2 linked regions of the Reyranella humidisoli genome follow. The protein of the gene in region 1 interacts with the protein of each later gene in a pairwise test. Links are inferred from orthologs where the notes say so. Each region holds a gene or a part of one and is shown on either strand. Other genes may lie near its edges.

The links. Proteins that work in one complex are often made in the same cells at the same time.
Region 2: the proteins of gyrB (region 1) and gyrA interact in binary tests that used the Escherichia coli proteins (3 or more experiments, as listed by UniProt). The link is inferred for Reyranella humidisoli from one-to-one orthologs.

Annotation. Positions count from the first base shown.
Region 1 is NZ_JAHOPB010000001.1:1,050,895-1,057,757, reverse strand. What follows is about bases 3,805-6,863. They hold gyrB (DNA topoisomerase (ATP-hydrolyzing) subunit B), read right to left. Parts: upstream 6,526-6,863; coding sequence 4,084-6,525; downstream 3,805-4,083. Other genes in these bases: recF (DNA replication/repair protein RecF), read right to left, coding at 6,549-6,863; KQ910_RS05120 (hypothetical protein), read right to left, coding at 3,805-4,091. Outside these bases: KQ910_RS05155 (hypothetical protein), read right to left, coding at 1-310; KQ910_RS05150 (glycine/sarcosine/betaine reductase selenoprotein B family protein), read right to left, coding at 329-829; KQ910_RS05140 (thioredoxin domain-containing protein), read right to left, coding at 1,231-1,404; KQ910_RS05135 (DUF1330 domain-containing protein), read right to left, coding at 1,483-1,890; KQ910_RS05130 (TetR/AcrR family transcriptional regulator), read right to left, coding at 1,887-2,495; KQ910_RS05125 (DMT family transporter), read left to right, coding at 2,559-3,479; more of KQ910_RS05120, read right to left, coding at 3,498-3,804. UniProt on the Escherichia coli protein: DNA gyrase negatively supercoils closed circular double-stranded DNA in an ATP-dependent manner to maintain chromosomes in an underwound state.
Region 2 is NZ_JAHOPB010000001.1:3,194,849-3,200,725, forward strand. The notes cover bases 2,465-5,877. They hold gyrA (DNA gyrase subunit A), read left to right. Parts: upstream 2,465-2,824; coding sequence 2,825-5,677; downstream 5,678-5,877. Other genes in these bases: KQ910_RS15570 (HAD family hydrolase), read right to left, coding at 2,465-2,646; coaD (pantetheine-phosphate adenylyltransferase), read left to right, coding at 5,733-5,877. In the rest of the region: KQ910_RS15560 (MFS transporter), read right to left, coding at 1-1,236; ssb (single-stranded DNA-binding protein), read left to right, coding at 1,416-1,928; more of KQ910_RS15570, read right to left, coding at 2,005-2,464. UniProt on the Escherichia coli protein: A type II topoisomerase that negatively supercoils closed circular double-stranded (ds) DNA in an ATP-dependent manner to maintain chromosomes in an underwound state.

The sequences.
Region 1 (6,863 bases):
CCACCAGGGTGTCGACGGCGGTCGGGGCGAGGTTGATGGGGCAGGCCCAGCCTGTGAAGTCGGCCTCCTCGGCGACGTCCTCGGGATAGTCGGCGATCAACGGCCCGTCGGTGCGCTCGAGCAGCTCTGCCGTCGCGCGCAGCACGCGGCGCTGGAAGTCGGCATCGTCCGGGATGCCGAGCGGCCGGCCCAGCTCGAAGGTGACCCAGAGGGCCCGGGGCGGCCGGATCGTTTCGGTGTGCTCACGCACCAGGCTGATGCTGGCGGTCGCAATGCCCTGACGCTCGAGGAAGTGGCCCAGCGCGCCCACGGCGCGCGTGCAGGCGGGTCAAACGGGGACGAGCAGGGCCGCGTCGACTCCATCCTGCTTCAGCAGGCCGGCGAGATGCTGGGCATGCGGCTCGGCCGCATCGGGCGGAAAAGCGCCCATGAACGAATAGTGCATGGAGGCCATCGAGCCGACGACGCCCTCTTCGACCAGTTCGCGCAGCCGGTCGATGGGAAACGCGACGTTGTGGTCCTGCTGGAAGCCGGTGCGATCGAAGTTCACGGAGATATGGCTCATGACTAGGTCGCGCGCCGGCGTCTCGGCCGGGATGACACGATAGCTGCCGTCGCCGGGGCGGAACGGCCGGTCGCCACGACGGTGCAGGCCCGCCGTCGAGATCAGCGCGACGCGGCGCCCGTTGAGCGGCTTGCCGGGCAGGGCGGGCGTGTCGTCGAAGGTGGGACACTCGATGCGCCGGAGATGGTGGGCCTCGACCTCCGGCATGTCGCTGAGACGTTTGACCATGAGCTTGTTTCCCCTGTTCCTTCCGTTTGGCCTCAGCCCGCAACGATGTCGCGCAAGAGCGCGACGGTAGGTTCCGGTTCGGGCCGGTACTTGTAGTCCACGTCAGCTTCGACCGAGCGCACGATACCCTCGCCGTCGACGACGAATCGTGCGGGAACCGGCAGCTGCCACGAGGCATCGCCATTGCGCAGCGGCAGATCGATGCCGAGGCTCCGGTAAACTTCCCTGAGGTCATCGGGGAGGGTGAAAGCGAGGCCAAAGGCTTCCGCGACCACGGACTTTTCGTCCCAGACGATCGGAAAGGTGAGCTTCTGTTTGGTCGCCATGTCGGCCGTGCGCGCCGGCAGTTCGGGCGAGATCACGACGAGGCTGGCGCCAAGTCCCGCGATGTCGGCGTACACGCTTTGCAGAGCATCCAGCTCATGTCGGCAGTAGGGTCACCAGGATCCTCGGAAGAAGGACAGGACCAGCGGCCCACCGGCGAGAAGAGCGTCCGAGTCGACGCGACGCCCGTCGTGGTCGGCCAGTGCGAAGGCTGGCATCCGACTGCCGACCGGCACGATGCGGTCGAGAATTCCCGCACGGCGCAAATCTTCGGTGGCCCTGTTCATGATGGCCTGCTTGTCCGCGGGAAGGCGCCCCGCGCTGGCGGCTCGCATTGCCGAGAGTTTGTCTGCCAATGACATTGCCTACTCCTTGGTTCGGGCTTCGCTGAGGTTGCTGTAGGTCTGGCGCGTGGCGACAATGGCGTGGTCGCTGCAGCCGTTCTCGCGTTCGACATTGGCCGCCGCGTACTCGGGCGAATGCATCATGGCGAGGAACGCGGCGCGAGAGGGATAGCGGACCAGTGCCACGTAATCCCAGCGGTGGCGGTCCGGTTCGCCCAGCGCCACCGTTTCGGCATCGCCGGTCCAGATGATGGTACCGCCCTGCGCCTTGATCAGCTTTATGGTGAGCGCGCTGTAGCGCAGATAGGCGTCCCAGCCGCTGCCATTGCCATCGAGCGAGCGCTCGCGGAAACGCATCAGGTTCAGCATGACGACAGGTACGTCGTCGGGCAGCGCGCGCAGGGCGGCCTCGTTCAGATGATCGATCAATGCGGTCTCCCGAGCAGGTCAAGCGCCGGGCGAACCACGGCTTCCAGCGTCTGCCGCCGTGCGCCGGTGCGTGCCAGCACGCGCATGCCCATCAGCACGCCCAGCAGATGGATCGACAGGGCGTTGGCATCGGTGCCGGGCGGTGTCTCGCCGGCCTTGTTGGCAGCCTCGACAGCGCGCTGAAAGAAGCTGCGAATCTCCTCGAGGTAGCCCGTGACCGCGCGGCCGAGTTGGGGATCGTGAGGCGCCACGTCGAGTGCGGAGTTCACCAGCAGGCAGCCCTTGCAGTCGGAGTCCTTCAACGAACGCTCGATCACTTCGGCGAGGAAGGCGCGGATCGCCTCGCGGGGCCGATGGTTCGCCTCGAGGCGCGCGATGCGCTCACGTGTCGAGCGGTTGGCGTAGCGTTCGAGGACGCGCTCGAACAAGGCGCGCTTGCCGCCGAACGTGTTGTAGAGGCTGGCGCCGCCGATCCCCATCTCGCGCGCGAGGTCGCGCACGGACGTGGCCTCGTAGCCGCGACTCCAGAAGCAGTCGACGGCGGCGTCGAGCGCGCTGTCCTCGTCGAATTCCTTCAGGCGGGCCATGGTTGGCATCAGAACCATGATTTTGGAGCGTTCGCACTAAAATTCGTGCGCGGCTGGCCCACTCCGTGCTAGCGCCATTGCATGGCCGATCCCATGCCCCCACGGGTCACGCGCGAACATTGGGGCTTCCTGTGCGGCTCGATCATGGCGCTGGGCGCATCGCTGTCGTTCGCGGCGGCGCGTGCCGGCATTCTGGGGGGCCTCGGCGCGGTCGACATGATCTTCGCGCGCTACGTCGTCGCCGGCGCGATCATGCTGCCTCTGCTCCTGCGCTACGGCGTGCGCGACTTCGCCGGGATCGGCCTGCGCCGGTCTCTCATCCTCACGGCGCTCGGCGGCGCTCCCTTTGCGCTGCTGCAGACCGGCGGCTACGGCTTCGCACCCTTGGCGCATGGCGCGGTCATCGCACCCTCGACCGTCACCATCGTCAGTACCATCGGTGCCGCGCTGTTCCTGCGAGAGCGATTGAGCCGCAGCCATCTGGCCGGTGCCGCCATCGTGCTGGCCGGCATCTTCCTGATCGGCTGGGACGGCCTCACCCAGCCTTCCGGCGAGCGCGCGTGGCTGGGCGATCTCCTGTTCTTCGCGTCCAGCGTGCTGTGGGCGGGATTTACGCTATTGCTGCGGCACTGGCGCCTGCCGGCCCTGCAGGCGACCGCGGTCGTGGCCGTGCTGTCCTTCGTCCTGACCACGCCCCTGTATCTTGGGATCATGGGCATGGCACATCTCGAAGCGCTGCCGCTCGGCATGCTGGCCTTCCAGGGGCTGGTGCAGGGCGGCCTGCAGGGAGCCATCACCATGATCGCCTACAGCCAGGCCGTGATCTTCCTGGGCGTGAGCCGCGCCGTGCTGTTCCCCGCCATCGTGCCGGCCTTGTCAGTGCTGGTCGGAATCCCGATCGTGGGAGAGATTCCCGGTGGACTGCAGATCGGCGGCCTCTGCCTGGTCACGCTGGGGCTGATGACGACGGTCGGATTGTTTCGGAGACTCGGCCTGCGCTGAAAGCGCGGGCCGGCCGGGTCAGCGCATCAGCGCGGGGATGAACGACTGCAGCGAGGTTTCGGCGTCGGCCGCCGTCTGCTGGTGCGACTGCGCCCAGTCGATCCGGATCTTGATGAAATGGTCGCGAAAGCCCGTGAGCAGAAGCTTGCTGTAGATCCGCGAGTTGGCCTGGGTGACGCCGCTGTAGGTTACGCAGCGAAAGCTCACCGCGCCATAGGTGCAGGTCGACGGCACCGACGGCTTCTGGAAGGCGGTATAGCCGGCATACTTGAACTGCTGTTCGGCCGAGGCGAGCTCGCTGTTGAACTGGCCGATCACCGTCGGATTGTCGCTGCCCGACGGCACGCGGCGGCCGAGGTCGAACACCTGCACGCTGATCGCGAGCCGCTTGGGCGTGGAATAGAAGTACGACATGCCCAGGCCGGGATTGTTGGCCGGTGGGGCGGAATAGTTGACCGAGCGCTCGAAGGTGGCGCCGCCAAGGTTCGACGCAAAATTGAGCTTGGTGCCGGCATTGGTCGTGGGCGTCGACGACTGGGTCTGGGCGGATGCCGCTCCGGCGAGGCCGGTGAGCAGCACAGCGGCGAGCAGGACGTCGCGGATCCTAGACATCGAGGTTGGCGACCTTCAGCGCATTCTCCTGGATGAAGTCGCGGCGCGGTTCGACCACGTCGCCCATGAGGGTCGAGAAGATCTCGTCAGCCTCGTCGACATGGTTGATCCTGACCTGCAGCAGGGTGCGCGCCTCGGGGTCGAGGGTGGTCTCCCAGAGCTGGTCGGGATTCATCTCGCCCAGTCCCTTGTAGCGCTGGATCGTGACCCCCTTGCGGCCGGCCTCGAGGACGGCGGCAAACAGCTCGGTGGGCGAGGAGATCCGGGTCTCCTTGTCCTTCACCGCGAACACGCCGGGCTTCTGGTAGACCGCCTGCAACTCGTCGGCCAGCGCGTCGAGCTTGCGTGCCTCGGCGCTGCGCGTCAGCGGGCCATCGATCACGTGCCGCTCGGTGACGCCGCGCAGCCGGCGCACGAAGGCCAGCCCGCCGTCTGCGATCGGCTCGCCGGTCCATCCCTTCTCCAGCAGCGGGCTTACGACATCGAGGCGCTTGGCGATGTAGTCGGCCGTCTGCTTGGCAAGTTCAGGATCGGCCAGCACGTCGGGCTTGAGAGCGCCCGCAATCGCGGCCTGCTCGATGACGGCCTGGCTGGTGACGCGGCGCGACAACGCCAGCGGCTTCACGAGATTGGTGACGGAGCGGGCGATGTCCACCGTGTTGCGCAGGTCGTCCTTGGCCAGGACGCTGCCGCTGCCGAGCGCCAGCGTGGCGCCTTCGAGACCGGTCTGGATGAGGTGATCGTCGAGCGCGCGTTCGTCCTTGAGGTAGATCGCCGATTTGCCCTTGGCCGCTTTGAACAGCGGCGGCTGGGCGATGTAGAGGTAGCCGCGCTCGATCAGGTCGCGCATCTGGCGATAGAAGAACGTCATCAGCAGGGTACGGATGTGGGAGCCGTCCACGTCGGCGTCCGTCATGATGATGATCTTGTGGTAGCGCAGCTTGTCGAGGTTGAAGTCGTCGTGGCCGATGCCGGTGCCCAGCGCCGTGATCAAAGTGCCGATTTCCGCCGAGCCCAGCATCTTGTCGAAGCGCGCACGCTCGACGTTCAGGATCTTGCCGCGCAGCGGCAGGATCGCCTGGTTGGCGCGGTTGCGGCCCTGCTTGGCCGAGCCGCCGGCCGAATCGCCCTCGACGATGAAGAGTTCGGACAGCGCCGGGTCGCGCTCCTGGCAGTCGGCCAGCTTGCCGGGCAGAGAGCTCACGTCGAGCGCGCCCTTGCGGCGGGTGAGCTCGCGGGCCTTTCGCGCGGCCTCGCGGGCGGCCGCGGCCTCGACGACCTTGGTCAGGATCTTCTTCGTCTCGGTGGGATGTTCCTCCAGCCACTGGCCGAACTTGTCGGCCACGACGGACTCGACGACCGGCCGCACTTCCGAGGAGACCAGCTTGTCCTTGGTCTGCGAGGAGAACTTGGGATCGGGCACCTTGACCGACAGCACGCAGGTCAGGCCCTCGCGCATGTCGTCGCCGGTGAGGCCGACTTTCTCCTTCTTGGAGATGCCGCTCTCGTCGGCATACTTGTTCAGCGTGCGGGTCAGCGCGCCGCGGAAGCCCGCGAGATGGGTGCCGCCGTCGCGCTGCGGGATGTTGTTGGTGAAGCACAGCATCGTCTCGTGATAGCTGTCGTTCCACTGCATCGCGACTTCGACCGAGATGCCTTCCTTTTCGCCGCGGATCGACACCGGCGGGTCGTGCAGCACCGACTTGTTGCGATCGAGATACTTGGCGAAGGCCTCGACGCCGCCCTCGTAGTAGAGTTCCGAAACCTTGTGTTCGGCGCCCCGCTCGTCGGTCAATACGACGCGTACACCGGAGTTCAGGAAGGCGAGTTCGCGCAGGCGATGTTCGAGCGTGGCGAAGTCGAACTCGGTTTTGGTGAAGGTCCCTGTGGAGGGCAGGAAGGTCACTTCCGTGCCGTGCTGTCCCTGGTCTGCCTCGCCCACGATCTGCAGGTCGCCTTCCGGCTCGCCGTGACGGAAGCGGATGTGGTGTTCCTTGCCGTTGCGCCAGATGCGCAGGTCGAGATGCTCCGACAGGGCGTTCACCACTGCCGCGCCAACGCCGTGCAGGCCGCCCGAGACCTTGTAGGAATTCTGGTCGAATTTTCCGCCGGCATGGAGCTGCGTGAAGATCACGTTGGCGGCCGAAATGCCCTCTTCCTTGTGGATGTCGGTCGGCACGCCGCGGCCATTGTCGCGGACCGTGGCCGAACCGTCGCCGTGCAGGACCACGTCGACCCTGTCGCAATAGCCGGCCAGCGCCTCGTCGATCGCGTTGTCCACGATCTCGTAGACCATGTGGTGCAGGCCGGTGCCGTCGTCGGTGTCGCCGATATACATGCCCGGCCGCTTGCGGACGGCTTCGAGGCCGCGCAGCACCTTGATGGAATCGGCGCCGTAGTCCTCGGCGCCCGGCGTGATGTCGTTGTCGCTCATGGTCCTGGCTTTCGGAAAGGAGTTCAGACCGCCGCGATCGAGCCGTTTGCCACGCGCAGGATCTGCGCGCGGCCGGCCAGCGGCGCAAAGAGTTCGGCATCGGTGCCGGTCATCCAGCTCTGGACGCCCAGCGCCACCACCTCGTCGAACAGCGCGAGGCGCCGCTCCGCATCGAGATGGGCGGCGATTTCGTCGAGCAGCAGCAACGGCGGCCGGCCGCGCGACAGCGCCACCAGCCTGGCATGCGCCAGCGCGATCGAGACCAGCACGGCCTTCTGCTGGCCGGTCGAGCCCTCGGCCGCCGGCAGGTCGAGGTCGAGATGGCGCACCGCGAGGTC
Region 2 (5,877 bases), 2.1 Mb from region 1 along the record:
CGATGCTTGCGCTGCCAGCACCCGTGCCGTCGGCCGGTCGTTCATCAGGAGCTGCGCGGTGCCCGCAATCAGGCCGATCAGGACGCCGATCTTCCAGGCGAGGTCATAGGAGCCCATCAGGTCGTAGAGATAGCCGCCGCCCCAGGCGCCGAGGAAGGAACCGGCCTGGTGGCTGAGGAAGGCGATGCCGGTCAGGGTCGACAGGAAGCGCAGGCCGAAGATCTGCACCACCAGCCCGTTGACCAGGGGAATTACCCCCAGCCACAGCGTGCCCATGGCGGCCCCGAACAGCACGACCGAGAGTGGCGTGGGTGGGAACAGGAAGAACAGCGCCACGGTCAGCGAGCGCAGCAGGTAGATCGCACCCAGCAGCAGGCGCTTGGGGTATTTGTCACCCAGCCAACCGAACAACCACGAACTCAGGATGTTGAATCCGCCGATCAGCATCAGCGCCACGGCGCTGTAGGAGGCGTCCATGCCGCATTGGGCGAGATAGGTCGGGAGGTGGGTGGTGATGAAAACGAGCTGCAGGCCGCAGACGAAGAAGGCCAGCGACAGCACGACGTAGCCGCTGTGGCGCCGCGCTTCGTCGAGGGCGCCCCCCAGGGTGAGATTGCGGTCCGTCGACAGGCTGTTGGGCAGCTTGTCGGCCCGACTGCCGATCCAGGCGGCCGGCAGCATCGCCAGGGCCAGGATCACGAAGGCCCAGACGGCGGCCCGCCAGCCGTCGGTATTCAGGAGATAGGCGGCAATCGGTGCGGTCACCATGGTGCCGACCGAGCCGGCCGCCGAGACCAGGCCGAAGGCCAGTGTGCGGCGGCCGGGCTCGACGACGCGCGCGGCGATGTTTGCCGTGATGCCGGACGTCGTGCAGGCCAGCGACACGCCGATCAGCACGCCGGCGCCCAGGATGATGGGGAAGAGGCTCTGCGCCGTCGCCGTCAGCCAGATGCCGAGGATGAAGAGCACGCTGCCGATTAGGGCGACCCAGCGCGTCCCGTATTTGTCGGCGAAGACGCCGGCAATCGGCTGGCTGACGCCCCAGGCCACCTGCTGGACGGATATCGCGAGGGCGAAGTCGGAGATCGCGATGCCGAGTTCCCGGGAGGCCGGCGCCTGGAACAGGCCGAGATTCTGCCGGATGCCCATTGCCAGGGTCATCATCAGGGCCGCGCCGCCCAGCATGGCGTAGGCCTGGCCGGTCGAGACCTGGGGGACGTGAAAGGGTTTGCTCATGGCGGGGGAAGATACGGGAGAGTTTGCTGTCCCAACCAATGAATTGTCGGAGGGCCGTCATGAGCAGACTTCACTTCACAACCGTTATTCGGTGGCTGCCCACAGGCTGCCGGAGCTAGTTTGCCCGCCGTGAGGTAGGTGCCGCGTCCCGCGGCGCCGGGAAAGCGAAGGAGGCCCCCATGGCGGGCAGCGTCAACAAAGTCATTCTCGTCGGAAATCTCGGCCGCGACCCCGAAGTGAAATCCATGCAGGATGGGCGTTCGCTGGTGAACATGTCGGTGGCGACCTCCGAGACCTGGCGCGACCGCAACAGCGGCGAGCGCAAGGAGCGCACCGAGTGGCACCGCGTCGTGATCTTCAACGACAAGCTGGCCGAGGTCGCCCAGAAGTTCCTGAAGAAGGGCGCCAAGATCTATCTCGAGGGCCAGCTCACCACCCGCAAGTGGACCGACCAGAGCGGCCAGGAACGCTATACGACCGAGGTCGTCATCCCGCGCTTTGGCGGTTCGCTCACCATGCTCGACGGTCGCAGCGGTGGCGGTGAAGGCGGCGGCGGTGGCGGCGGCATGGACGATGACTACGGCGGCGGCATGGGCGGCGGCGGTGGCGGTGCGTCCAGCGGTGGGGGTGGCGGCGGTGGCCGTGCGGCTCCCCGCGGCAAGGCCGAACTCGACGACGACATTCCGTTCTAGGTGGTGCCGACGCTCGTCCCGTGAGGGACGGTCGTTTTCGGCCGCCGGCTCTCTCGCGGGCCGATGAAGCGGACCGTCATGCAGGAAAGCCCAGCGCGCGCAGCTCGGCGATGGTTTGCTCGGGCGAGCGGTGATGGATGCCGCTCATGCCGGTGGCGCGCGCGCCGTCGACATTTGCCAGGACGTCGTCGATGAAGACGGCATCCTGCGGCTTGAAGCCGCCGAGGCGGCACGTCAGGTCGAAGATCGCCGCGTCGGGCTTCCAGCAGCCGACATGGCCGGACACCACATAGTCGCGGAAATGCCTCACGAACGGATGCGTCGTGCGCGCCGGGCCGCGCAGCCAGGCGTCGAGGAAGCCCGGGGCGTTGGAGAGCAGGTAAAGCGGGACCTTGGCGCTGCCCAGCCGCTCGACGAGGGCCGTCGTCGGCTCGAACGTGTGTGCGAGCATCTCGTCGAAACGGTCGTAGTAGGCTGAGATCAGCGCCTCTTTGCCCGGATGGAGCGCCTGCAGTTCGCGCGTCGCGGTGGCCGGATCGCCGTCATAGTCCTGCCGCGTGTGCCACTCCCGCGTGGTCACCCTGGCCAGAAAATCCTCCATCTCCGCTTCGTGCGGGATCAGCTTCCGGTAGAGGTGGCGCGGATTGTAGTCGATCAGGACGCCACCCATGTCGAAGACGACTACGGAGGGGCGGGCAAGGGCACTTTCTGGGGGCAAATCACAGCCTTTCCCTGAGGTAAATTCGACAGGAATTTAGTCAATAAAATCAAAGTGTTAAAGGGGGCTTTCTCGGGCGATTTTTGTTGGTCTTCCGGGGCTTGTTTGCTAGTTTGCGAAATACCCCCGACGGAGCCTCCGGACGGGCTGCAAGAACGAGAAAAATTCCCAGGTTTCCGTGAGCGACGATACGACCCTGCCGCCGGTGCCGCCGCCCTCGGACGCGCCTCCGCCCCCGTCTTCTCCGCACGATATCGCCCCGATCACCATCGAAGAGGAGATGCGCCGCTCCTACCTCGATTACGCCATGAGCGTGATCGTCTCGCGCGCGCTGCCCGACGCGCGCGACGGGCTGAAGCCCGTGCAGCGGCGCATCCTCTACGCGATGAAGGAAGGCGGCTACGACTCGACGCGGCCCTTCCGCAAGTCGGCCCGCATCGTCGGCGACGTGATGGGCAAGTATCACCCGCACGGCGACAGCGCGATCTACGACGCCATGGTGCGCATGGCGCAGGACTTCTCGATGCGCCTGCCGCTGATCTCGGGGCAGGGCAATTTCGGCTCGATGGATGGCGATCCGCCGGCGGCGATGCGTTACACCGAGGCGCGTCTCGCCACGGTCTCGGAGACGCTGCTCGAGGACATCAACAAGGACACTGTCGAGTTCCAGCCGAACTACGACGAGCGCGAGAGCGAGCCGACGGTGTTGCCGGCGGCCTATCCGAACCTGCTGGCCAACGGCGCCGGCGGCATCGCGGTGGGCATGGCGACCAACATCCCGCCGCACAATCTCGGCGAGCTGATCGAAGCCTGCCTCGCGCTGATCGCCAATCCCGAGCTGACCGTGCCGCAGCTCATGGAATACGTGCCGGGTCCTGATTTCCCGACCGGCGGCATCATCCTCGGCCGCAACGGCATCCGGGCCGCTTTCGAGCTCGGTCGCGGCTCGATGATGATGCGGGCCAAGACCAACATCGAGCAGAAATCCGGCGGCCGCGAGTCGATCGTCGTCACCGAGATTCCATACCAGGAGAACAAGGCCCGGCTGCACGAGCGCATCGCCGAGGTGGTGCGCGACAAGAAGGTCGAGGGCATCTCCGAGATCCGCGACGAAAGCGACAGGGACGGCGTGCGGCTGGTCATCGACCTGAAGCGCGACGCCATGTCCGACGTGGTGCTCAACCAGCTCTACCGCTTCACGCCGTTGCAGACGAGTTTCAGCGTCAACGCCCTGGCGCTCGACGGCGGCCGCCCGAAGCTGATGAGCCTCAAGGAGCTGCTCGAGGCCTTCATCCGCTTCCGCGCCGAAGTGCTCACACGGCGCACCCGCTTCGAGCTCAACCATGCGCGCGACCGTGCCCATGTGCTGGTCGGTCTCGCGATCGCCGTCGCCAATATCGACGAAGTGATCGAGATGATCCGCCGCTCGCCCGATCCGAACGTGGCGCGCGAGCGGTTGATGGCCAAGGACTGGCCGGCCACCGACGTGAAGCCGCTGATCGACCTGATCGCCGAGCCCGGCCGCGAAGTGTCGGCCGAGGGAACCTACCGGCTCTCCGAGGTGCAGGCCCGTGCGATCCTCGAGCTGCGACTGCAGCGCCTGACCGGGTTGGAGCGCGACAAGATCGCCGAAGAGCTGACCGAGGTCGCGAAGCTGATCGAGGGCTACCTCGAACTTCTCGGCGATCGCGACAAGCTGTTCGCGCTGATGGCCAGCGAACTGGTCGAGATCAAGGAGAAGTACGCCACGCCGCGTCGCACCCAGATCCTCGACAACGAATTCGAGCAGGACATCGAGGACCTGATCCAGCGCGAGGACATGGTCGTCACCGTGACCCATGGCGGCTACGTGAAGCGCGTTCCGGTCTCGGCCTATCGCGCCCAGCGCCGCGGCGGCAAGGGCCGCTCGGGCATGGCCACGCGTGAGGACGATTTCGTCTCGAGCCTGTTCGTGGCCAACACGCACACGCCGGTGCTGTTCTTCTCCAGCCGCGGCATCGTCTACAAGCTCAAGGTCTGGCGGCTGCCGCTCGGCGCCCCGCAGGCGCGCGGCAAGGCCTTCGTGAATCTGCTGCCGCTCAGCGAGGGCGAGACGATCAGCACGGTCATGCCGATGCCGGAGGACGAGGCGAGCTGGGCGACGCTCAACGTCATGTTCGCCACTGCGCGCGGCGGCGTGCGGCGCAACGAGCTCGGCGATTTCGTGAATGTGAACCAGAACGGCAAGATCGCCATGAAGTTCGAGGGCGAGGATGCCGGCGACCGCCTGATCGGCGTCGGCGTCTGCAGCGAGGACCAGGACGTGCTGCTGGCGACGCGGCAGGGCCGCGCCATGCGCTTCCCGACCGACAAGGTTCGCCTGTTCGCGAGCCGCAACTCGACCGGCGTGCGCGGCATCGCGCTGGCAGAAGGCGACGAGGTGATCTCGATGTCGCTGGTCGATGCCGGCAAGGGCGTCACCAGCGAGGAGCGCGACGCCTACCTGCGCCAGTCACGCGCCGAGCGCCAGGCCGAGAACGCCGTGGACGCCGGCGAGGCGGCCGTGGATGCGCCGGAGGAGGAGACTCCCGCGGGCGAGGAGGCGGCTGCGCCGCCCGCCACGCTCTCGCCGGAGCGTTTCGCCGAGCTGAAGACCAGGGAGGAGTTCGTGCTCACCGTGGCCTCGTCCGGGTTCGGCAAGCGCACCTCCGCCTACGAGTACCGGGTGACCGGCCGCGGCGGAAAGGGCGTGGAACTGATGAGCCTCGCCAAGGGCGGCGAGATCGTGGCGGCGGTACCGGTGCTCGACACCGACGAGATCATGCTGGTGACCGACGCCGGCACGCTGATCCGTTGCCCGGTGGATGGAATTCGCATTGCCGGGCGTGCGACGCGCGGTGTGCGCATCGTCAACGTGAGCGACGGCGAGCGCGTCGTCACGGCTGTGCGGATCGGCGAGGACGATGCCGGCAACGGCGCAAATGGCGATAGCCAGCCCGAGCCGGAGGCCGGAACGGAGCAGGACTCCAGTTCCGAAACAAACGGTGGATAAGGACGGATCGTGTCGCTAAGACTTCGCCGTCGCAGTCTGCGCACAAGGGGGAGACATGGCCGTAGAACGCACCGGGGTATATCCGGGCACGTTCGATCCCATCACGAGCGGGCACATGGAAGTGGTGCGCCGCTCGCTGCGGCTCGTCGACAGGCTGGTGATCGGTCCGCACATCAACGTGGGCAAGGGACCTCTGTTTT